3 regions of the Paenibacillus sp. FSL R7-0204 genome follow, and region 1 is predicted to be linked to each of the others. Evidence: riboswitches for the same ligand, from Rfam matches in the RefSeq annotation. Region 1 holds a riboswitch; each other region holds the start of a gene.
The links. Region 1 has a riboswitch for thiamine pyrophosphate ahead of thiC (phosphomethylpyrimidine synthase ThiC). Riboswitches for the same ligand answer to the same signal wherever they lie in the genome.
Positions count from the first base shown of each region.

Region 1 (5,792 bases):
TCCGCTGCTGCGCGCCTCGTTCTTCTGGGCGCTGCGCTACGGCGATTCCGCTACGAAGCTTCAGGTGACCGAGGCGCTCCGCTGGATTGAGGACGAGGAGATGTCCGAGGTGCTGCGCGGAGTTCTGGAGCAGGAGCCCCTGCAGGAGGACCGCCTGCAGGAGGCAGCATTGTTCAGCCTTCAGCGGCTGATCGGGGAGAACCTGAATGAAGCCGGCGGTTTGCCGGGCGAAGAGCAGGAGCCTGCGGCTGCTCCCGGACCGAAGGGGATACTGCCCGGAACCGGCGGCTTATCGCCGTCCACTACCCGTATTTGAAGCCATAGTTGTTCTAAGACACACACCTACTTGTAAGGAGGCCAATGTAATGTACAAAACGATTGTAATCGGAACAGGCCCGGCCGGGCTGACTGCCGCGATTTATCTGGCGCGTGCGAACCTGAGCCCGCTGGTAATTGAAGGCTTGCAGCCGGGGGGGCAGCTGACAACGACGACAGAAGTGGAGAACTTTCCAGGCTTCCCTGAAGGGATTCTGGGTCCTGACCTGATGGACAATATGCGCAAGCAGGCGGAACGCTTCGGCGCTGAATTCAAGAACGGCTGGGTGGAGTCGGTGGACTTCTCACAGCGCCCGTTCAAGGTAACCGTGGACGGGATGGGTGTACTGGAAGCAGAGTCGGTTATTATTTCAACCGGGGCTTCTGCAAGATATCTGGGCATCCCGGGCGAGCAGGAGAATGTGGGACGCGGGGTCAGCACCTGTGCGACCTGTGACGGCTTCTTTTTCCGCAATAAAAAAATTGTCGTCGTCGGCGGCGGAGACTCTGCCATGGAGGAAGCCAGCTTCCTGACCCGCTTTGCGTCCAGCGTAACGCTGGTTCACCGCCGTCCCGAGCTGCGTGCCTCGAAGATCATGCAGGACCGGGCGCGTGATAACAGCAAGGTAACCTGGGCCTTGAACCGCACACCGGTGGAAGTAACGGTAGGAGAGACCGGTGTGAAGGGCCTTACGGTGCTTAATAATGAGACAGGTCAGACAGAGCTGGTAGAGGCAGACGGTGTGTTCGTAGCAATTGGACACACGCCGAACACAGCCTTCTTGGGCGGTCAGATCAACACGGATGCTAATGGCTATATCGTGGTGAACCCGGGTACTACCGAGACCAACATTCCGGGTGTATTCGCCTGCGGCGATGTGCAGGATACCCGTTACCGTCAAGCGATATCGGCAGCGGGAACCGGCTGTATGGCCGCTATGGATGCCGAGAAGTTCCTGGAAGGCACCATGGTGCACGACTGGAGCGAATCACTGGACAAATAACGGGTTTACAAGAATTACCCGCACAGGTAAAATGTATTTAATTAGATAAGATACCCACTAGGGGAGCCTGAATAGGCTGAGACGGGAAAATTGAATTTCCGGACCCTTGAACCTGATCTGGATCATACCAGCGTAGGAAAGTGGAGTCGGACCTTTTTTGAATACAGTCTTATTTGGCTGTTTCTTTAATAAAGCCGCTCCAGGTGGAGCGGCTTTTTGACTTGCAGGAATCTATAGATTCTTCAGCTCAATCTGCTGCGTGACCTCTTATCTGATGAATGTACAGAACGAAGAGGAGGAGATTGAAATGACAGGAATGGTAAAAAACGAAGAGGTGGATCTTTCCGGATTCCCCGCAAGCCGTAAAGTGTATGTGGAGGGCACACGCCCGGATATCCGGGTTCCGATGCGGGAGATCAGCCTCAGCAGAACCGAAGGCGTTGCCGGGGAAGAGGAGAATGCTCCGCTGCGTGTCTATGACACAAGCGGTATTTATACGGATGCTGCGGAGGCGACGGATATTCGGAGGGGGTTGCCGCCGCATCGTTCAAGCTGGATCGCGGAGCGTGGTGATTCGGAGGAATACACCGGAAGGGCGGTGCGGCCGGAGGATAACGGAATCCGCAGAGAAGGGGCTTCCGCCGAAGCTTGTCCAGGACTGCGCAGGAATCCCCGGCGGGCCTATGCAGGCGGTAATGTGACCCAGCTGCATTATGCAAGGCAAGGGATCATCACACCGGAAATGGAGTATATTGCGATCCGGGAGAATATCCGGCCGGAGTTCGTAAGGGATGAAGTGGCAGCGGGCCGTGCCATTATTCCGGCCAATATCAATCACCCGGAGAGTGAGCCGATGATTATCGGCCGTAACTTCCTGGTGAAGATCAATGCGAATATCGGAAATTCTGCGGTCACTTCTTCTATAGAAGATGAAGTGGAGAAGATGCGCTGGGCGACACGCTGGGGGGCTGACACCATTATGGATCTATCCACCGGCTCCAAGATCCATACCACCCGGGAGTGGATTATCCGCAATTCTCCTGTGCCGGTTGGTACAGTGCCCTTATACCAGGCGCTGGAGAAGGTGAACGGCATAGCCGAGAACTTAACCTGGGAGCTCTACCGTGACACGCTGATTGAACAGGCGGAGCAGGGGGTGGATTACTTTACTATTCATGCAGGGGTGCTGCGGCGCTATATTCCGCTCACTGCCCGGAGAATGACCGGCATCGTATCCCGGGGCGGTTCGATTATGGCCGCCTGGTGCCTGGCCCATCAGCAGGAGAACTTCCTGTACACACACTTTGAAGATATATGTGAGATCATGAAGACGTATGATGTGGCCTTCTCACTTGGGGATGGCCTGCGTCCCGGCTCTATCGCCGATGCCAATGACGAAGCTCAGTTCGCCGAGCTGGAGACGCTGGGAGAACTGACGCTACTAGCCTGGAAGCACGATGTTCAGGTCATGGTCGAAGGTCCGGGACATGTGCCGCTGCACAAGATTAAGGAGAATATGGATAAGCAGCTTGAGATTTGCCGGGAAGCTCCTTTCTATACGCTTGGGCCGCTGACTACGGATATTGCACCCGGCTATGATCACATCACTTCGGCCATCGGAGCAGCGATGATCGGGGGGCTCGGAACGGCGATGCTGTGTTACGTTACCCCTAAGGAGCATTTAGGCCTGCCTGACAAGAATGATGTGCGCGAAGGCGTTATTACCTACAAAATTGCTGCACATGCCGCAGACCTCGCGAAGGGGCATCCGGGAGCGCAGGACCGTGACGATGCGCTGTCCAAGGCGCGGTTCGAGTTCCGCTGGCGCGACCAGTTCCATCTCTCCCTCGACCCTGAAAGGGCGCTCGCGTATCATGACGAGACCCTTCCGGCGGAGGGGGCGAAGCAGGCGCATTTCTGTTCGATGTGCGGACCTAAGTTCTGCAGCATGCGGATTTCGCATGATATCCGTAATTCCCATAGATGGAGTTAATCACTGTAATTTAGCTGCTAATACAGCGGAATCATAACATTCTTAGGCTATCCCCCAAGCTGAATGGCTTGCAGGGATAGTCTTTTTGTAGTTAGTGATTACAATCACAATCCACCCCTGTACCCTATGCTAAGCTGTTGTTGAGAAGAATTCTCATTAGTGAGGTGTGTAAAAGGATGAGCAAAGCGTTGAAGCTGGATGAACCGGTCTTTGAGCTGGTAACCAGGCACCCGGAAGTGGTGGAGATCATGGTGGAGCTGGGATTCCGTGATATTGCGAAGCCTGGAATGCTGCAGACTGCAGGAAGATTCATGACCCTGTCCAAAGGAATGAAATTAAAAAAAATAGAGCTGGAAACCGTTCGGCTGGCCTTTTGGCAGCATGGTTTCGAGATTATAGAATAGAAGGAGAGATTACGATGAGCGAACTGATTAATAACCGCGAGGTCGATATTCCGGAACAGACACGCCGTCAGGCTATGCTGAGAGAGATCATCAAGGAGCTGCATGCAGGCAAAAGCGTGGAGGAGGTTAAGGCGCGTTTTGAAGAGGCGGTAGGCGATGTTACGGTGGAGGAAATCTCCGCCATGGAGCACTCCCTGATGACCGAGGAAGGTATTCCGGTAGAGGAAGTACAGCGCCTCTGCTCTGTGCATACGGCGATTTTCAAAGGCTCGATTGAACAGATTCACCGTTCTTCTAAGCCTGAGGAGCAGCCCGGTCATCCCGTGCATACATTCAAGCTGGAGAACCGCGAGATCGAGCGTCTGGTCAACTTCCGGCTGGAGCTGCATGCGGATAAGTTCAAGAAGAACGACAGTGATGAGATTATTTTCAAGCTGCTGGAGGACCTGAGTCTGCTGCTTGATCTCGACAAGCACTACAGCCGCAAGGAGAATCTCCTGTTCCCATACCTCGAGAAGTACGGCATTTACGGTCCTACGAAGGTAATGTGGGGAGTCGATGACGGAATCCGCAATATGATCAAGGAAGCCAAGAAGGCGCTTAGTGCCTATAAGGGGGACAGGGGGCAGATTACAGCCGCACTGGAGGAGATCATTAAGGAAGTCAATGAGATGATCTTCAAGGAAGAGAATATTCTGCTCCCGATGGCGCTGGATAAGCTGACTGAGGATGAGTGGGTCAAAATTGCCCGCGAAAGCGATGAAATCGGCTTCTGCCTGACTGCGCCGGACCAGGAATGGATACCGGAACGTGCGGCGGAGCCTGAGGGCGCTGATGTTCCGGCGGAAGAAGGGGAAGGCCTGTCCCCGCAGGGCTTCATCCGGTTCGAGACCGGGTTGCTGTCGCTCCACCAGCTCGAGACGCTGATGAATCATCTGCCGGTGGATCTCACCTTTATTGATGAGAACGATGTCGTCCGCTACTTCTCGCATGGCAAGGAACGGATCTTCGCCCGGACGAAAGCTGTCATCGGCCGCACTGTGCAGAACTGCCATCCGCCGCAGAGCGTGCATGTTGTTGAGAAGCTGCTGGCTGATTTCAAAGCCGGAGTGAAGGATGCCGAGGATTTCTGGATTAACATCAAAGATAAATTCATCTATATCCGTTACTTCGCCGTGCGGGATGCAGACGGCCGTTATATGGGGACGCTGGAATTCACCCAGAATATCGCACCGATCCGTGCCCTTGAGGGCCAGAAGCGAATTTTGTCGGAATAACAGTATTATATCCGGTGCTGTACATTAGAAGCTCCTTAACCGACTTTCTTGCCTGAATGGTGAGAAAGTCTTTTTGCTATGCGGGTTGCGCCTGCACCGAAGTTACCACTGACCGCCCCGTGCAGCTTCACTTAGTCCATTGCCCCGGGTGTATCGCCTTTCCTTGACCGCAGGGGAGGCTTCTATTATAGTGGGTACGTAGGATTAACTATTTTAGCATAGAAAAAGGTGGCTTGTAACATGTCTGAACATATCTACGTTGGCGTGGATTTAGGTGGTACCACGATTAAGGTTGGAATCTGTAATGCCGAGGGAAGCCTGCTGCACACTTACGAAGGTCCGACAGGGACTGCGGATGGCGTCGATGCTGTCATCGATAATATCGAGAAGTATGTACGCCAGATTGTGGAGGACTCTCCGTACTCCTGGGACCAGCTGGCTGGCGTGGGTGCGGGACTGGCCGGATTTACAAATATTCGTGAAGGAATCATCATCCTTGCGCCCAACATAGGATTTAGAGATGTGCCGATCCGCTCCATTCTGGAGGGTCGTCTGAACAAGCCAGTCAAAATAGACAATGATGCCAACGTGGCAGCACTGGGCGAAGCCTGGAGCGGTGCAGGGCGCGGCATAGAGAATTGTGTCTGTTACACGCTCGGTACGGGTGTCGGCGGCGGTATTATTATTAATGGTAAGGTGTATCAGGGCTTTGCCGGCCTGGCCGGTGAGCTGGGACATATCTCCGTGGTGCCCGATCTGGAAGCGATCCAGTGCGGCTGCGGGAACATGGGCTGTTTGG
Region 1 covers NZ_JBBOCA010000001.1:40,174-45,965, reverse strand. Annotated here, with positions in the region: gene MKX42_RS00205 (tetratricopeptide repeat protein) at 1-316, shown strand, start outside; gene trxB (thioredoxin-disulfide reductase) at 366-1,319, shown strand; TPP riboswitch at 1,369-1,475, shown strand; gene thiC (phosphomethylpyrimidine synthase ThiC) at 1,627-3,312, shown strand; gene MKX42_RS00190 (DUF1858 domain-containing protein) at 3,489-3,716, shown strand; gene MKX42_RS00185 (DUF438 domain-containing protein) at 3,731-4,993, shown strand; gene MKX42_RS00180 (ROK family glucokinase) at 5,234-5,792, shown strand, end outside.

Region 2 (5,792 bases), 7.4 Mb from region 1:
AGTGGCGTGCAGCCTCGCGGGCCTCCCGCTTGGGGGCGCCTTGCAGCTCGGCGCCAAGCAGGACGTTATCCAGTGTGCTGCGCCACGGGAACAGTGCGGGCTGCTGCGGCATATAGCTGATCTTGCCGCGCTGCCCGGTCACCGGGATGCCGTTCATGCTCACGGTTCCGGTATCCGGCAGCGTAAGGCCGCCGATGATATGGAACAGCGTGCTTTTCCCGCAGCCGGACGGGCCGACAATGGAGACGAATTCCTGCGGCTCCACGGTCAGGGACACCTGATCCAGCACCTGCGTCTCCCGGCGGCGGTGCTGGAACGACTTGCTGATGCCGCTGACTTCGAGCGCAGGCGGCACACTCCGTGTACCCAGGCGTCCATCTACGTCCGCCTTCTCCAGTTCAATTCTCGTAAGCTCAGACACTTCGTCCAGCCTCCTTCAGTGCATTATGGTTACTTCCGTTCTGGATGATCCTTCCGTACACGTTAAGCATCCTTGCGCGGCTTCCAGCGCACCAGCCATCTCTCCAGCAGGGCAATGAGCGCGAATAATACGAGACTCAGCAGCACGATGATGGCGATAGCCACGAACATCCGGTCCGCACGGTAAGAGGACTTCTGCAGCAGCATATAGTAGCCGATCCCTTTGTCGGCGCCGATCCATTCGGCCACCACTGCGCCCATCACCGCATAGGTGGCGGAGATTTTGAGCCCGGAGAACAGGGAGGGCAAGGAGCCGGGAAGCTCCAGCCGGGTGAAGATCTGCCACTTGCCCGCACCGGCCATCTTCATATAATTCATCATCACCCGGTCGCTTTGGGCCAGTCCGCCCATGGCTGCAACAGCTACGGGGAAGAAGCAGACGAGGGTGATCAGGATGATTTTGGGCAGCAGGCCGAAGCCGAACCAGATAATCAGCAGCGGGGCCAGCGCAATGGAGGGCACATTCTGGCTGAGGATCAGCAGCGGATAGATCGCCCGCTTGACCCAGGGCAGCAGATGCAGCAGCAAGGCGGTGAGCAGGCCGATGCCTGTGCCGACCGGGAAGCCGATCAGGGTCAGCCGCAGCGTGGCGGCGGTGTGCTCCCAGATCCCGGAGGCGTTGTTCTTCGATTCACGCGCGATATCCGCGGGGCTGGGCAGCTGGTAAGCCGGGATGTCGAATAGCATGACCGATAGCTGCCATATCCCGACAAAAAAGAGGACCGCCACAAAGGGCGGCCACACTAGCTTCCAGGTGCTTCTCACGGCCGGTATTTCTCCGTCAGCTTCTCCATGCTGATGCCGCCCGGATTATGGGCGATCTTGATCTGGGAGATGACACTAGGACTGCCGGAAGCGATCAGCGCCTCATGCATATCACGCACAATATCGAGAAGGTCGGACAGCTCGCCCTCCATCGTGGTCTCCAGCGGATTCACCTGATGCTTCACGCCTGACTTCTGAATGACCTCAATGGCCTTGTCCACGTAAGGGATGGAATCCTCGTTGTTCGGTGTCTTCGGAATTACCTGAATGCTGAGCAGTGTATTAGCCATGATCAATCATTCCTTTCAAGTTAGGTATAAGATTCCCGCCATGCGGGCTCATTATGATTCCGGCAAAAATTCATTCGTAAACGTACTCTCCGCATCCAGCGGCTTATCCAGCAGCTTCAGGCCGTACATCCAGTCGGCGTAATTCTTCCAGATCTCAAGCTTCTGCTCACCCCAGCGCGGGGCGTCGTCCTTGTATTTCGGGCTAAGCCATTTCTGGCTGGCCAGCACCAGCTTGGGATCAAGGTCTGGTACAGCATCCGACAGGACCGTTGCGGCTTCTTCCGGGTTATCGATAGCGTACTGATATCCCTTGGACGTAGCCTTCAGGAAGGCCTTCACCACTTCAGGATGCTCGGCGATCTCCTTCTCGCTAGTGGTCAGCACCGGCGTGTAGTAATCCAGCTGCGGAGCATAATCCTTCAGATACAGCATATCCAGCGGCTCCCCGCGCAGCTCGGCTTCCACGCCGGTCCAGGCGTAGAAGATCCAGGCGAAGTCAATATCCCGCTTCACGGCTGTGAAAAAGTCCGCTTCGCCGATATTCACCAGCTTCACCTTGGAGACATCCCCGCCTTCAGGGTCCATGATGGCTTTCATGGCAGCCTGCTCCGCAGGGGAGCCCCAGCCTCCGTACGTTTTGCCTTCAAAGTCCTTCGGCGTCTTAATATTGCGGTCCTTCGGAGCCGCGAACCCGGAGGTATTATGCTGAATGATTGCAGCGATCGACACCAGCGGCACATCCTGCAGACGGGCCAGGGTCAGCGCCTCCTGGGCACTGATGCCGAACTGGGCTTCGCCGGAAGTGACCATCGTATCGGACCCGGCAGCGCCAGGCTGTACAATCTGCACATCAAGCCCTTCCTCCGCGTAATAGCCCAGCTCTTTGGCAGCATACAGGCCGGTGTGATTCGTGTTCGGCGTCCAGTCCAGGGCAATCTTGACCTGGGTTAGCGCCTTAGGTGCATCCGTGGGTGCGGCTGCGGTTGCATCAGGTGCAGCCGTGCTGTTACCGGCAGCAGGTGCGCTGGCCCCCGCATTGCCGCTGTTGTTCCCGCCGCCACATCCCGCTACGGTAAGCAGCAGCATGGAGCTGAGCAGTAGTGTGACTGTTTTTTTGACTCCCATTTCTCTCTCCTTCCAGCAACCCCTGGTCTTCAGAGCTTACAGAAACCGTAATCCTGTATATCCTTAGAATCAAAAAAGCGTCCCGAAGATCGGGACGCCAGTGACTTGCGTGAGGGGAATTCAGCTTCAGTACCGCTCAAGGCACTGTGCCGAATGAAGATTCCTACGCTGGCATTATCCAGATCAGGTATAAGGGTCAGTATCTTGTGGGATACAATCTCAGCCGGCCAATTCCAGCACCCCTGGTTCTATAAAGTTCACGGGTATTGCTATGTTCTTACGGTGTATTATAGACGGCAGTCCCGCCGTTGTCCACCCTCTGTGTCTTAATCCCTCGTATAATGCCGCTTCTTGCGGCGGCTGCGGATGCCGTTCCAGATCTCTCTCAGCGTTAAGCCGACACTGACGGTGATCCCCGAGAAGGTCAGGAACAGAGCCAGATACTCGAACGCGGAGTACTCCAGCATTTTGCTCCAGTCGATCTGGCCCTTCAGATCCTCGATCACCTGGTTCATCCCGTAAATCCCGCTGATAACCGTAAAGACGGTGAGCACCATCAGGAGCGTATCCCGCCGTTTGGCCTGGAATTTGTCCTGATACTGGAACAGGTCATTCAGGGTCATTTTCACCTCATCGAACAGGGCGTCATTGCCATACACCTTACGCAGCTGAAAAAAAATCTCACGCCCCTGCGACTGCGAAATCAGCTCCAGGAAGTAGAATTTGGCCGAGAATTTGTTGATCAGGAAGATCAGATTCTCGATCTCGTCGTTATCGTGGTTGATGCGCAGCCGGGAGTGGAGGTTGGCGAGCTTCAGCAGCACGATTTTATGAAAAATACTCAGCAGCATTCCGTAATAATATTCGCCGTACATCTGGCTGATCAGACCTGCAGCAATCTCCGGCTTGGCCCGGCTCACGCAGCAAAAGGTCTGCTCATTGGTCATATAGTAGGTGTCCGGACCCCAGCGGCTGTAGCAATGATCCCGGGTGTACTGCTTGATATAATCCGGATCACTTGCACTCATATAGGGGCTGCCGTCGATGGTCAGACCATCCACCTGGGAGGCACGGTAGAGCATTTCGACACTGATCTCTTCCTCATCCTCCGGGAGATTAACGCCGTAGAAGGCCTGCACCAGCATCCGTTCATCGACGAAGAAGGGCAGGGTCTCGAAATAATTGCCATTCGTCTCCGCAGGATCGAGATACGGCTCCAGACCGGCTGCCAGGTGCCTGAACACAAAGTCCTCCACCCGGGCAAAAGACTTCTTATGACAATGGATGAAGGTATGCTCATCCTGAACACTCACATCCTCCAGGTTACGGAACCGGTCGGCGAATTCCAGCACCATGCTGAAGGGGAGATTCTCCTCCTCAATAGCCACTCTTACCGTCAGGAAGCCCAGCTCGAACGGGCAGAGGAACACATCGGTCGACAGCACTCGGAAGGGAACCGTCTGGAAGGGCATTTGCAGCCCGCACAGCAGATCACTCACCCGGGAAAAGCGGCGGAAGGAATCCTTGTCCTTCTCACGCGGAAACAAGACATGGGCGGCAAACGGAAGATAGCTGCGCTCCATTTTCTCATGGGATACACAGTGGTTCTCTCCGTAATAGGCATGCTCCAGTTCCTTGTTCTCAAGAAAAAAACGCGTAAATCCATCCTTCTGTAAACTCTCAATCAGCTCTTGATCGACCTCCGCCTTAATCGAAAAGGGGAAAATGAATTGCAGCAAGGCGGTATGCAGAGTGGGCTCGGAATGCGGTATAGCCATGGGTGGGTTCCATCCTTATTTACAGAATATGGACCTTGTAGTTTACAATTACCCGATTCTCCAGGCGGTTACGCTCAGCACGAATAACAGCGCGGCAAAAGCGGCCAAAAGTCCTGAGGTCTGGGCGATCTGCAGATGATCCATGGACCAGCCGGTCAGCAGCGGCAGTACTGCGCCGCCAATTCCTCCGGAGGCGATCATAATGCTGGGCGTGGATTCTTCCGCGCCGGGCAGCAGCTTGCTGGAGAAGACCAGCGCGATGGAGAAGATGCCGGACATGAACAGGCCAAGCAGCAGGATGATGGCAAAGGCGGCAAGCCGGTGACCGGCGAACGGGAAAATAATAAGCAGCAGCAAAGCGGCAAAGCAGCTGACGAGCACATAGATGCGGTAGGAGATCTTCTCTGCGATGACACCGGCGAACAGTCTGCCTGCCGACATGGCAAGCCAGAAGAAGGTCACCGTGAGCGCAGCCGCGGCCTCGCTCATGCCCAGCTTCGCGATGAAGATCGCCGGCATGAAATTCACCAGGCTCATCTCAGTGCCTACATAGAGAAAGAAGAACAGAATGAACAAGCCAAGCACCACCCATTGCTTGCCCTTGTAGGGCAAGGACAATCTTCTGGTGGTTCCCGCTGCCGCAGCGCGGTCAGGGCGGGCAGGCCGCTCATTCAGCGCGCTGTCCAGCGGGCCGAATCTGCTCTTCGCCCAGAAGAGCAGCGAGAGGAGGGAGCAGGCGGCAACGATCAGGAAGGCCAGCCTCCACTGCCCTGCGGCAATCAGCGGACTGGCCGCCAGCGGCATGAGCAGCGCCCCGACACCGAACAGCACCTCCAGCCGGCTCATGGCAACCGCCGTTCCTTCGGTGACTGCGGCTATAATAATCGTGCCGATGACGGCTTCGATCATCCCGAAGCCGAACCCTGCGGCTACGGCAATTACGTACATCCAGCCCCAGGGCGGGAGGAAGGCGTAAGCAATCTCGGCACAGAGCAGCAGGCCGGTGGCAATCAGAATGCCGCCGCGTTTGCCGAACCGCCGGTTCAGCAGCGGCGAGACCAGTACGCCGGCCAGGAAGCCCGCGAACTGGCTGAAGATCAGCTCGCCCCCTGCACTGTAGCTGCGGTCATAATGCTGGAGCAGCACTGGCAGAATGGAGCCTAGCACAACATGGGCGAGGCCGATTACGAAATAGGAGAGACAGCCGATCCAGATTAGTTTTTTCAAGGATAAGACTCCTTATGAATCAATTTATGAACAGAATGCGGGATTCAGAATGAACGGGAAGGGTACACTATATTAGGCACAGGTTAATCATAAATCCAAACCGCGGACGTGAATATATAAACTTATA
Region 2 covers NZ_JBBOCA010000001.1:7,429,237-7,435,028, reverse strand. Annotated here, with positions in the region: gene MKX42_RS32220 (ABC transporter ATP-binding protein) at 1-403, opposite strand, end outside; gene MKX42_RS32215 (ABC transporter permease) at 484-1,245, opposite strand; gene MKX42_RS32210 (thiamine-binding protein) at 1,242-1,535, opposite strand; gene MKX42_RS32205 (ABC transporter substrate-binding protein) at 1,587-2,660, opposite strand; TPP riboswitch at 2,804-2,914, opposite strand; gene MKX42_RS32200 (hypothetical protein) at 2,987-4,438, opposite strand; gene MKX42_RS32195 (MFS transporter) at 4,487-5,665, opposite strand.
Region 2: it holds a riboswitch for thiamine pyrophosphate, as region 1 does, so the genes downstream of both, MKX42_RS32205 (ABC transporter substrate-binding protein) here and thiC (phosphomethylpyrimidine synthase ThiC) in region 1, are expected to answer to the same signal.

Region 3 (5,792 bases), 4.4 Mb from region 1:
CCTTGTCTGCCAGACCCACCTTGTCCAGCAGGGCCAGCGCCTTGCTGCGTGCTTCTTCCTTGGAACGCTTTTGCACCGTGACCTGTCCCTCCATCACATTGCCGATCGCCGTCATATGCGGGAACAGATTATAAGACTGGAACACCATTCCTGTCTGCTGGCGCAGGGACAGTACGGTACGCTGTGGAATTTTGGCGCCCGGGGTGAAATCCAGCTTAATTGTGTTCAGTGTAAGACTGCCCTTGTCGGGGGTCTCCAGCAGGTTGAAGCAGCGCAGCAGCGTGGTTTTGCCGGAGCCGGAAGGTCCGATAATGACCATGACCTGGCCGTGTTCAACGGTGAGATCCACACCTTTTAACACCGCAAGCGGCCCGAAGGACTTATGTAAATCGCGTATCTCAATCATGCGTGAGCCTCCTTCACCTTAACTGGCCGAATACCGGTCCAGCCGCTTCTCCAAGTAATTCTGCAACGCCGACAATACGGAACAAAACAGCAGATAGAACAGCGCCGCTTCGCAATACAGCAGCAGGGGTTCATAAGATGTCGCTACAATCTGCTGGGCTTTTCTAAAAATCTCGACATAAGTAATACTGGCCGCAAGCGAAGTATCCTTAACCAGACTAATAAAAGAATTCGATAACGGCGGAACCGACACACGGGCAGCTTGAGGCAATATTACCCGCCGCAGCGCCTGCCTCCGGCTCATCCCCACGGAGAACGCGGCTTCCCACTGGCCTTTATGAATAGACAGAATGGCAGCCCGGACAATCTCCGACGAATACGCCCCGACACTGAGCGTGAACCCGATGACAGCGGCGATGAACGGATCGAGCACAATCCCGGCGGCAGGCAGTCCATAGAAAATAATGAACAGCTGTACCAGCAGCGGCGTTCCCCGGATCACCCAGACGTAGAAACGGGCGATCAGCCTCGGAAGCCTCCAGGAGGACAGCCGGGCAAGTGCAGTAATCACCGCCAGCAGCAGCCCCAGAATAAAGGATACCAACGCTAGCGGAAGGGTAAAAGCCACCCCCGCTTTGAACAGGGGCAGCAGTGAATCGAGAAATATTTGTATTTGGCGCTCATCCATCATTTCGATACGTCAGCTCCGAAGTACTTCTCGGAGATCTTAAGGTAGGTCCCGTCGCTCTTCATAGCGGTCAGCGCTTCGTTCACAGCCTGCACCAGCTCGTCATTCCCTTTCAGGAAAACTGCGGCACTATACGAGCCTTCGGCAATCTCATCCACCTTCTTGATCTTGATATCCGGCTTCTGCTTCTTCAGGTCGAGGAAGGACAAGCCGTCATTAACGGTAGCATCGATCCGGCCGGAGGTCAGCAGATCAATCGCCTGATTGAAGCCCTCGGTGGATACGATCTCGGCACCGTTGTCTGTGGCGATTTTGCCGAGGTTACTGGTGAGCGACTGACCGGCTTTTTTACCCTTGAGATCAGCGAATGTCTTAATATCCTGATTATCCTCCGGCACGATCAGCACAGCCTTGGAGACAATATACGGATCGGAGAAATCATATTTCACTTTGCGCTCATCGGTGATCGAGACTTCATTGAAGATCACATCGAAGCGCTTCGCATCCATCCCTGCAAAAATCCCGTCCCACTGCGTCTCAATGAACTCCGGCTTCACACCCAGGCGCTTGGTGACTTCTTCGGCGATTTCGACATCGAAGCCCGTCAGCTTGCCGTCCGCATCATGGAAGGTGAACGGTGCGTAGGTCCCTTCGGTTCCGATGCGCAGCTTGCCGCTGGCTTTGACAGCCTCCAGACTGTTCTGCTCCCCTGAAGCTGCACCCTCTGAAGCCGCTGCCGTGGGTTCAGCCGCAGTATTGCCGCCCGCTGCTGTCTTGTTATCATTGGTTCCGCAAGCTGCAGCCGTGACCATGGTCAGGAGCAGCATAATAGTTAAACTCAGTTTTTTCATTTGATGAATCCCCTCTCATATCTTCTCTGCAGACACCAGCTTAGCTTGCCCCAATTTCTGCTCCTGCAACACAAAAAGCGACCCTCCGGGAAATGGAGAATCGCTGCTCTATGGACTACATAAGCTCTGCTTCTATATGGGTATTACTATACATGCATGATTTCCGGTGCTGCCTTCTCCTTAGAACGTTCAGTTCCGGAATGGCGGCCGCGGCGCAGAAGCAGTCCAAGAACCGCACCGCCAAGCGCGACAAACATCATAATGTGGAATGTGTCCGCGAAGCCCTGGGATAATACGGTTTGCTTAGCCAGCAGCAAAGCTTGCTGTGAAGCGCCTGCGGTGCTTTTACCGGCAGCCGCCGCCGCTTCCTGCATCTCTATGCCGCGCGCCGTTGTTCTTGCGGTCAGAATCGTAACCAGCGTCGAGACGGCCAGCGAAGTAATTACCTGCTGCATCGAGTTCGTCAGCGAGGTTACCCGGTTCACCAGATGGCTGGGCGCCTTGTTGAGCAGATGCGTGTTCATGGGCATCATCATCATCCCCATGCCCGCCCCGCACATGATCAGCGGAAGGATCAAATCACGGCTCTGCGTGGTAAGATCCACATGAGAATATTGAAATAATGCGCCGGAGACCAGACTGAGACCGCAGACCACGAGCCAGCGCACACCGATCCGGTCGAACAGTATCCCGGCAATCGGCATCATCAGCCCGGAAGCGATCGCTTGCGGCAGCAGCGTCAGACCGGTATCAAATGCGCCGAAGCCGCGGGCCTGCTGCAGAAATTGCGGGAGCAGGAATAACGCGCCGTATAAGCCGAACTGGGCAATCCACTGCACGATGATTCCTGTCGTGAAATCTACGGATTTCAGAATCCGCAGCTCCAGCAGCGGTGTCTTGGAGCGCAGCTCGGCGATGACAAAAGCAATCAGCGCCACAGCGCCCAGCAGCAGCCCAATCAGCGTCTTATCAGAGGTCCAGCTCTGAGCGCCCTGGCTAACCCCGTAAGTGAGCGATGCAAAAGCCAGCGGGCCAAGAACCATACCTAGCTTATCCATGCCGGGCACGCTGTTCTTCGCCGCACTCGGCAGCTTGCGCAGTCCAATCAGTACAGCAATGATGCCAATCGGAATATTAATGAGGAAGATCCAGCGCCAGGAATGGTATTCAACCAGCCAGCCCGACAATACCGGACCAATAGCCGGTGCGAACAGAACGGGAATGCCCATAATCCCCATGACAACGCCGACCTTACTTTTGGGAGCCAGTCTGTATACGTAGGCCATTCCTACAGGGAGCACACAGCCGCCGCCCAGTCCCTGAATAACCCGGAAAACAATCAGCCACTCGGCGCTGCTTGGTGTAGCGCACAGAATCGAGCCTATCGTGAACACAATTACCGCTGTCAGGAAGACCGTCTTGGCTCCGAACCGGTCAGACAGCCAGCCTGACAGCGGAATAACGGAAGCTTGGGCCAGCATATATCCGGTAACTACCCACTGCAGCGTATGCAGGTCCGTCTTGAAATCCACCACCAGCCTGGACAAGGCTACGTTCATCGCCGTACTGTCCAGCACAACCATAAATACTCCTGCAATAATAGCCAGCAGCGGAACCAGAATGCTGGACAGCCGGAAATCGGCTTCCTGCTTCAAGGTCTGATCCATGTCTCTTCTCCTCCTAAAGCTGTCCGCGTTCTAGATTGACCTGCGGGCAGATTGTTCTATATAATGAGTGAACGGACAACTGTCCGTAAGTGCAATTCATAGTCTACGGACAATTGTCCGTTGTGTCAATTCTTTTATTTATTTTTCTGTAAATCACTGATTTATTTCTGAAAGGGGTCCTCATGAACAAGCCAGACACCGATGCTGCACAGCTCCCGCGCTCAGCTCCGCAAGCCATAGAATCCGCTCCGCCAGTGTCCGCCGATCCTTATGTACAGCGGATTCTTGAAGCTGCCCGCCAGTTGTTCACTGAGAGCGGACTTGAGGCGGTCAGCATGTACAGCATTGCCAAGCGTGCAGGCATAGGGCAAGGCTCCCTGTACCGCCGTTTCACGGACAAGGGTGAGATCTGTTCTGCACTACTGAAGGGCAGCGCAGATCAATTCCTGTCCGGGCTGGAGCAGCAGGTCGCTGCCAGTGCCGGAGAACTCCCGGCTCTCGCTCAGCTGCAGAGCAGCATTGAGCAGATTGCCGATTTCATTGAGCAATATGCCGAGCTGCTGAATATGATCAAAGCCGAGTTCACCGGCAAGAAGCAGCTGACCCAGTTTGAGCATCCTTTTTTCCAGCGGCTGGGGGTGATGATGACAGAACTGCTAGAGCGCGCTGCGGCAGGGGGCGAGATTATTGACATTGATCCGGCCTTTGCGGCCACCGCCTTAATCTCTGTCCTCAGTCCCGATCTGTACCTGTATGAGCAGAAGCGGCACCACTCCTCCAAGCTGGACATCTCCAGGGGCATCATCACTTTGTTCGTGACCGGTCTGGCAAAGCGCTGACCGCCTGCCCTTTACAAGAGGAGAATTTGTGGTATATTAAGTAGCAATTACGAATTCAATAGCAACATTATTCACTAGGGGAGTCGGCCGACTGAGACGGAGCTTAAGCTCCGGACCCTTTGAACCTGATCTGGATCATACCAGCGGAGGGAAGTGGAGCAGAATGTATCAGTGGTTCTCATCACACCAGCAGCTGACTGTACCTTCCGCCCCATTCATTGCCTCCGGGAATGAATGGGGCTTTTTTGTGCTCCGCGAAGTATCTATTTCAACACGAGGAGGCTTCGTACATAGTCTTATGATCAACATTAGCAATCTATCCTATGCTTTCGGGACCGGTTCGTCCCGGACCCCCGTCTTCTCAGGGCTATCCATGAATGTGCAGCGCGGCGAATTCATTTCTGTCGTAGGCGGAAGCGGATCCGGCAAAAGCACTTTGTTCAAAATCATCGCCGGTCTGCTGGAGCCGGGCAGCGGCAGAATTATGCTGAATGGAGCCGAGTCCATTACAGCAGCGAAAAGGCTGGGCAGTGTGGCCTACATGCCGCAGCAGGATCTCCTCCTGCCTTGGCGGACCGTATTGGACAATTGTCTGCTGCCCTGGGAGCTCAAGCACAGCCGTCCCAAAGCGGCCGCCGTTGCCGAGATCCGTACCCTGCTGCAACGCTTCGGCCTTGAGGGAACCGAAGGGGCTTATCCCCAGGAGCTGTCCGGCGGGATGCGCCAGCGCGTGGCGGTCCTCCGCACCGTGGCGGCGGGAAACAACCTTCTGCTGCTCGATGAGCCGTTCGGGGCGCTTGATGCCATTACCAAGCGTTCGCTGCAGCGCTGGCTGCTGGAGTTATGGGCGGAGCTGGACAAGACGGTGCTGTTCATCACCCATGACCTGGAGGAGGCGCTCCTGCTCAGTGACAGAATCTATCTAATGACTGGCAGAGAGGGCAGCGGAATGCAAGAATTCTCAGCCGGTCTTCCCCGTCCTCGTCATCACAGTCTGAACTATGAACCGCAGTTCGCCGCCCTGCGTCAGGAATTGGAGCTGAAGCTATATGAGAACCGCCGCTCCTAGAAGATTGCTCCAGCATTACGGGCCGGCTGCCCTGCTCGCCCTGCTGACGCTTGCGGTATGGGAGACAGTAGCCCGGCTGGGCCTGGTCCCTCCCTTCATCCTTCCGGCTCCGTCCGCCATCTGCAGGGCCATGCTGGAGGAACGCCGCTTATTATTCGGGGTGCATCTGCCTGCTACCCTGCTTGAGGTACTCACAGGCTTTGCATTGTCGGTGATCTGCGGCAGCCTGCTGGGAATCGCCATGCACCTGTTCCGTCCGCTGGCCAAGGCGCT
Region 3 covers NZ_JBBOCA010000001.1:4,430,943-4,436,734, forward strand. Annotated here, with positions in the region: gene MKX42_RS19570 (amino acid ABC transporter ATP-binding protein) at 1-406, opposite strand, end outside; gene MKX42_RS19575 (amino acid ABC transporter permease) at 425-1,093, opposite strand; gene MKX42_RS19580 (amino acid ABC transporter substrate-binding protein) at 1,093-1,944, opposite strand; gene MKX42_RS19585 (DHA2 family efflux MFS transporter permease subunit) at 2,091-3,611, opposite strand; gene MKX42_RS19590 (TetR/AcrR family transcriptional regulator) at 3,794-4,450, shown strand; TPP riboswitch at 4,517-4,619, shown strand; gene MKX42_RS19595 (ABC transporter ATP-binding protein) at 4,614-5,519, shown strand; gene MKX42_RS19600 (ABC transporter permease) at 5,500-5,792, shown strand, end outside.
Region 3: it holds a riboswitch for thiamine pyrophosphate, as region 1 does, so the genes downstream of both, MKX42_RS19595 (ABC transporter ATP-binding protein) here and thiC (phosphomethylpyrimidine synthase ThiC) in region 1, are expected to answer to the same signal.